One region of the Kribbella sp. NPDC023855 genome, then DNA from elsewhere that is predicted to be linked to it. Evidence: riboswitches for the same ligand, from Rfam matches in the RefSeq annotation. Region 1 holds a riboswitch; the other holds the start of a gene.

Evidence for each region. Region 1 has a riboswitch for cobalamin ahead of cobN (cobaltochelatase subunit CobN). Riboswitches for the same ligand answer to the same signal wherever they lie in the genome.
Region 2: linked by a shared signal. The riboswitch ahead of AB0F51_RS06845 (iron chelate uptake ABC transporter family permease subunit) and the one ahead of cobN (cobaltochelatase subunit CobN) in region 1 are both predicted to bind cobalamin.

Annotation. Positions count from the first base shown of each region.
Region 1 is NZ_JBFAAA010000001.1:438,208-441,608, reverse strand. It holds gene cobN (cobaltochelatase subunit CobN) at 1-1,339, opposite strand, end outside; cobalamin riboswitch at 1,375-1,502, opposite strand; gene AB0F51_RS01985 (EcsC family protein) at 2,152-3,120, opposite strand; gene AB0F51_RS01980 (VOC family protein) at 3,182-3,401, opposite strand, start outside.
Region 2 is NZ_JBFAAA010000002.1:231,607-235,007, forward strand. It holds gene AB0F51_RS06835 (PLP-dependent aminotransferase family protein) at 1-173, shown strand, start outside; gene AB0F51_RS06840 (iron chelate uptake ABC transporter family permease subunit) at 138-395, opposite strand; gene AB0F51_RS06845 (iron chelate uptake ABC transporter family permease subunit) at 392-1,396, opposite strand; cobalamin riboswitch at 1,744-1,928, opposite strand; gene AB0F51_RS06850 (hypothetical protein) at 1,925-2,890, opposite strand; gene AB0F51_RS06855 (thiamine pyrophosphate-dependent enzyme) at 2,915-3,401, opposite strand, start outside.

The sequences.
Region 1 (3,401 bases):
ACGCCTCGATCATTGCCTGCTGCAACGTCTCTGGAGTCTTGCTGAACCACTTGGCGTAGGTGGAGAGCGGGATCTTCGCGACAGCGCCTTCGAGCTGGTCGTCGGTGAGCCAGTCGACGTCGTGACCGCCGGCCGCGATGAGCCGGTGGATCAGGCCGTCGGCGCCATCCGCGCCCTGGAGGTCGTCGAGGTTGAGGTCCGGACCGAGGTCGTATCCGGCGTCCTTGAGTTGGCCGAGCAGGACGACGGCTGAAGCCGGGGTGTCCAGACCGACCGCGTTGCCGATGCGCGCGTGCTTGGTCGGGTACGACGAGAGGACCAGCGCGAGCTTCTTGTCCTTGGGCTCGACGTGCCGGAGCTTCGCCTGGGCGACCGCGATGCCGGCGAGACGGGCGCACCGCTCCTCGTCGGGCGCGTAGCTGGCGATGCCCTCGGCGTCGTACGCCTTGAACGAGAACGGGATCGTGATCAGTCGGCCGTCGAACTCCGGGATCGCGACCTGGGTGGCCGCGTCGAGCGGGCTGATCGCGGCGTCACTCTCGAGCCACTGTTCACGGGTCGACGTGAGTGCGAGCCCTTGGATCAGGGGGATGTCGAGTGCGGCGAGCGCGCCCGCGTCCCAGGAGTCGTCGCCACCGGCCGTTGCGTTGGAGGCGACCGTGCCGCCTGCGGCGAGGAGAGTGGTGACCAGGACGTCGCATTCGCGGAGGTGCCGGAAGAGCTCCGCGTTGTCCTCGTGGGTGGGGTCGAGGCCGCGCAGCGTTCCGCAGTACACGGGGAGGGGTTGTGCGCCCGCCTTTTCGATGGCGTCTGCCAACGCATCGACGAAGGCGGTGTTGCCGGAGATCTCGTGCGCGCGGTAGTAGACGATGCCGACCACTGGGCGGTTGTCTTTGGTGTAGGTCCTGCCCGCTCTCAGCCCGTACGTCGGGAGCGTTTTGGGCGGGTCGAACGCGTCGCCGGTGAGCAGGAGGGTGTCTTTGAGGAAGCCGGCCAGGTTGCCGAGGTTCTCCGAGCCGCCCTCGCGTAGGTAGCCGAGCGCTTCGGTCACGGCACCCGCGGGGACGGTCGAGAGCGACATGAGTTCGGCGTCCGGCGCCGCCTCGCCGCTGAGCACGACGGTGGGGATGCCTGAGGCGATGACCGCGTCGAGACCTTCCTCCCAGGCGCGGCGACCGCCGAGCAGGCGGATCACTGCGACCTCTACGCCGTCAAGCAGCGTCGGGAGGTCCGCCAGGTCGACGCGGGCGGGGTTGGCGACCTTCCAGCCTGCCTGCGCCTGCGAGGCGGCCAGCAGATCGGTGTCGGCAGTGGAGAGCAGCAAAAGGTTCGCGGGCACGCGCGGCCGGTCCTTCCTCGGGGTGTCCACGCCCCAGGTGGCAGGTACGACAGCAGCAGTTCCTGACTCCCACGCAAGCGCGGTCACAGTGGCGGGACCGTCCCGGACTCACACCGGGTTCCTGCTCAAGCCGTCGATGACGCCGCTGACTCTAGCCGACAGATCCCGCAGGTACTCCCCCACGGTCGCCCTCCCGCTCCCTCCTCCGTCACTCGCTCCGGACGACCTCCCACCCACCCTTGGGTCAGACTCCGGCGATCGCAGGCGGGTGGCACCGTCGCAGGCGCGAGCCGTCATGGGTGGAGTACTAGCCCGGAGTCGGGTTCACTCGTCAGCTACTGGACTGTGTCTGACCAGCCGCCGACGGGTGATGATCCGCTCGAAGCGTTGATCGTTCGGTTGGCGGCGGCGTACGGGGATCCGGGGTTGCTCAAGTTCCATCTCGACGATGTCGGCGCGGCCGCGGGACGAGCCGCCGGGTTGGTTGACCCGGCTCTCCGGGTGAGCACGCAAGACATGGTGCTGACCGCAGGCGTGGACCCTGCACCACCTCGACCTAATCGCCAACCTCCCGGACGCTCCGCAGCCGCCCGAGGAATCCCTCTCTTGCGCCCGGAAGATGCTGGAACAAATCGCCGGCGCACCATTCCCGAAGAGCCTCTCCGACCGCGACACACTCCTAATCGGAACCGGCCGCCGCACCCCGACCGACCCGGAACAAGCCGCCTTGGACCGACTAGCCAGCCGCCTCCCGATGATCCTCAGCTGACCCTCGCCAGAGCTGGACTCTTTGCGCCCAGCCACCGCGCACATCAACCTCGGAGGCTGGGGGGCATTGGTAGGGCGTATTTGGTGGATAGGAAGGTTGTTTGGGCGAAGAGGGTGGCTTGTTTGGCTACGTCGCCTAGGACGTAGGCGTTGGTGCCCGCGCCGGCGACTACCGAGATGACGGGGATCGCCTTGGTGACCTTTTCGACGGGGACGTGGCGGCCGTGGGCGAACTGTTTCATCAGTTTTTCGACGGCTGCCATGAGCTTCTGGTCTTCCCGAAGTTTCTTGCTCCACTTCGTGCGACCTAGGCCCGCATTGAAGGCCGACGATGCCTCGTACATGGTGGCGGCCTTTGTGGTCTGTTCCTTGTACGCGCGCAGCACCATCCGGTCGACGAGGTGTCGCTGATCAGGGTCCATGGCATCGAAGCCGTACGCGTACGCGACCCGAGTGGCGATCGCCGTACTGAGGACCTGCATGACCACCACGTCGAGGGTGATCGCGGCGACACCGCCGGCAAACGGTACGAGCGCCAACGCGCCGAGGGTGCCGCCCTCGGCGGCGCCGATGGTTCGCCAGCGGAGGGCCATCCGGCGAGTGAGGTCGTCGAGCTGCTTCAGGTCGAGCGCTCGCAGGTCCGCCAAGGTCGACACGTCATGCCCTTTGGACCTGTGGTGCGCCAGCACGGTCTCGGGGTCCATGAGTTCGGCCGTCCACTCGGTGGCGAGCTCCAGCAGATGGACGGCACTCTTCACGACTGGAACAAGCGCTCCGTCGAACGCCAGCTCGGCGGTGTCCTTGACGCGTTGTGGTGTGACGTCGGTCAGCACTCGCCCGGCCTTCGTTGCCGCCCCACGCGCCGAACTCCCGACCGCGTTCATCGCAGAGCGAGCCTTGGGCGGGAGCAGCGAGTTGGGCTGGGACTTCTTCAACCAGTGCTCCTGCAGTTCCTCCCACCGTTTGCGCTCGTACTCCGACATCTCCTGCGGCAGCCCGTCGAGTTCCCTCACGGCGACGAGACTAGCGCCGACCCCGACCCCCCGTGCCGCCGTGCGCGTGGTCACCAAATGGCTAGCCCGCTGGGGCAGTCTGGAGGAAGGTCCAGTGGTGTCCTTCTGGGTCTGTGGCTGTGTAGGAGCGGTAGCCGTGTTGGGTGATCTGCTTGACGATGGTTGCGCCATTCGCACTACTGCGGGTGTAGTGCGCGTCGAGGTCGTCGACGTAGACCCAGACAGCGTGGTCGACCGGGCGTGGGCCGGCGGGTCGTTCTTTCTGTTCGAAGAGCAGGACC
Region 2 (3,401 bases), on a different contig from region 1:
CACTCGATCGGGGCGTGAAGACCCAGCCGCTGTCCTGGCATTGCCAGGACCCCCGGTCGCCGGGCCTCGTGCTCGGCTACGCCGCCCGCACCCCGACGGAGATCACGGAAGCTGTCGCGACGATCGGCGAAGCATTCTCAGCCTGCTCGGTTCGCTCGGGTGAGGAGAAATAGCAGATAGGGAGCGCCGAGGAACGCGGTGACGACTCCGACCGGAAGCGCGATGGGAGCGAAGAGTTCGCGGGCCAGCAGATCCGAGGCGACGACCAGGAGGGCACCGATGGCGCCGGCGGGCAGCAGTCCGGCGACGCGTCCGGCCAGGGTGAGCGAGACCGCCGCGATCACGGCGGTGGCAGCCCAGGCGATCGCGGCGACCACGACGCTCGATGTCTTCACAGCTCGGCCAGCTTGCGGCGGCGGACGAGGGCGATGAACAGCGGGGCGCCGATCAGGGCAGTGATGATGCCGACCTGCAGCTCGTCGGGCCGGGCGACCAGTCGGCCGACGATGTCAGCCAGCAGCAGAACGGTTGGCGCTAGAACAAGGGACCACGGAAGGATCCAGCGATAGTCGGGACCGGCCAGAGCCCTTGCCACGTGAGGGACCGCGAGTCCGACGAAGGCGATGGGCCCGGCCATTGCGGTCGCAGTACCGGCCAGCAGTACGACGGCGAGGGCGGCCGTGACGCGGACCAGGCCGACTCTGGCTCCCAGCGTGACAGCGAGGTCGTCGCCGAGCGCCAGCTGGTTGAGCGAACGTCCCAGGGGCAGTGCCAAGAAAATGCCAACAGCAATGAAAGGAAGGGCCTGGACGATGATCGAGCTGGTTGCCATGGTCAACGAGCCGGCGACCCAGAAGCGAAACTCGTTCAGGGTGGACAGATCCAGCAAGGTGATTGCCGAGGTCATCGATCCGAGCAGCGCGGTCAGCGCAGCGCCGGCCAAGGCGAGCTTCACCGGTGTGGCGCCACCGCGACCGGCCGAGCCGACGAGGTAGACAACAACGGTCGCGATCAGTGCGCCACCCATCGCGAACCAGACATAGCCGGTCAGCGACTGGACGCCGAGCAGGCCGATCGCAGCCACGACTGCCAGTGCGGCGCCCGCGTTGACACCGAGGATGCCAGGATCAGCCAGTGGATTCCTGGTGATCCCCTGCATCACGGCGCCTGCCAGGCCGAGTGCCGCGCCGGCCAGCAGGCCTGCCGCAGTACGGGGAAAGCGTAAGTAGCGGATCACTCGGTCCTTGTCCGATCCGGTGAAGTCCGCCGCTGCGACGTAGACGTCGTGCGGGCCGAACCACTGGTTGCCTGCGACAAGCGAAAGCACCACTACGGCCAGCAACAACCCGCAGGCCGCCAGGAGACCGGCGGCCCGGCCACTCCAGGACCGAGTCACTTGACCAGGTCGGGGTGGATCAGTTTCGCGATCAGTTCGGTGGAGTTGGCGCCACGGACACCCGCCGAGTGATGGGCGAACAGCCACGGTACGACGCGCTTGTTCCGGACCGCTTTGAGATTGGCGTAGGCCGGGTTGGCCAGGATCTTCTGGACCTCCGGCTGGACCTGCGCTCGAGTCGCTGCCCGTGGCGCTGGAGACGTCGTTGAACCCGGAGAGCACGAAGTCGGGGTTCCTGGCTGAGCAGCCCAGTGCGTGCGCCAGCTCGATGGCCGGCTGGTACGCCGCGAACACCCGCTGGCGCAGCAGCAGCCAGCGTTTTCACGCGCGCCTCCAGCACCTCGTGGACGGTGTGACAGCGCTGTGGCCGGTCTCCTGGCTGACGGGTACCGCGCTCGCGGGTCTGACCTTCCCAGTCAGTGCTGACCAGTGGTCTCCGAAATGGAACAACCCACGTACATCCCGATCACAGTGGCGAGGGCCGCGCCGGCATCACACCGGCTTCCCGAACACCACGGCCCCGCCAACCTACCGGTAGAGCGAGGAGGTGGCGAGCGCGAGCTTGACCATGTCGTCCTTGTCGGCGGTGCCGGCGGGGAGGGGGACCAGCTCGACGATCTTGCCGGTCCCTACGCGGATCAGGGTGCGACCGGTGGCGGTGTCTACGTAGCCCTCGTCGCCCAAGGGGATCGAGAGGGAGGTGGCGGCCTTGCGGGTGGGGGCGATGACGGCTTCCGCATCGGCGACCCGGCGGGCAGTCGTGTAGAGCACGCGGGTCTTGGTGATCCAGCCGCAGACGATGTCGCCCACGTCGGTCTGGCCGTCGCGCCGGAGGGCCGCCTCCGCGCCCATCACCTTCGCCGCGGCCGGCGTCCCGCGCTCGCACTCCGGCCGGGTGATGAGCGGCCCGGGCTCCGGCAGCCCGTCAGCCTGCTGAGCCACCTCGTTGGCCAGTACTACGTACTTCGCCAGCGTCGCGGCCGGCCCGCTGACCTTGCGGAGCTTCCCGTCGAGCAGGAACACCACGAACCGGCTGGTCCCGAACCCACCCTGGCCGACCGTCACCGGCTTGGCCGGCTCGCCCTTGGTCGCGTCGTACGCCTTGCGGGCCGCGGCAAGGTCCGCAGGAGTCGCCGGCATGACAGACGTGCCAACCCGCAGTACGGGACCGGTTGGGCTCGTGCTGAGCCCCAGCTGGCACACGTCGTACGTCGGGAAGCCGAACTCCGCCGGGGGCGGCTTCAGCTGGATCTGCACCACCGGGACGCCCAGTGTCGTCTGCACCAGCGTCTGGTCCATCCGCACGCACAGGGTTTCCGCCACCTTGGCGGTAGGCGGCGTACTCGGCGTCGCGCTCGGTGTAGGCGTCTCAGTCGGGGTAGTGCTGATGGACACGAGTGGCGGGACACTGGGCGCGGTCTCGCCACCAGGGCCGCCACAACCGGCCAACAACGCAGTACTGCCGAGCAGAGCCACCACCGAACGAGTACGCATGATCACAGAGCCTACTTCTTGGCCCTATTCGCGGCTCTCGACGAACTCCTTGGTCTTGGCGATTGCGAAGCCCCAGGTCTGCTGGACGGTCGGCGACGGTGGGACCGAGATCTCGTCGGCATTCGTCAGTACGTCGATCAGGACCGGCCCCGGCGTCTTGAGTGCCTGCTCCACCGCACCCTCCACCTCCCCGGGCTGCTCCACCCGGAAGCCGGTCAGCCCGATCGCCTTGGCGACCTCCGCGAAGTTCGGGTTGGCCAGCTCGGTCCCGTACTCCGGCAGCCCGACCTGCTCCATCTCCAGCTTCACCATGCCGAGCCGGCCGTTGTTGAAGACCACCAGCTTCACCGGCAGCTCGTAGGACACCGCGGTGATCAGATCGCCCAGCAGCATCGACAGCCCGCCGTCACCGCAGAAGGCGACCACCTGCCGGTTGCGGTCCAGCGCCGACATCCCGAGCGCCTGCGGCATCGCGTTGGCCATCGAGCCCAGGTTGTACGAGCCGACCAGC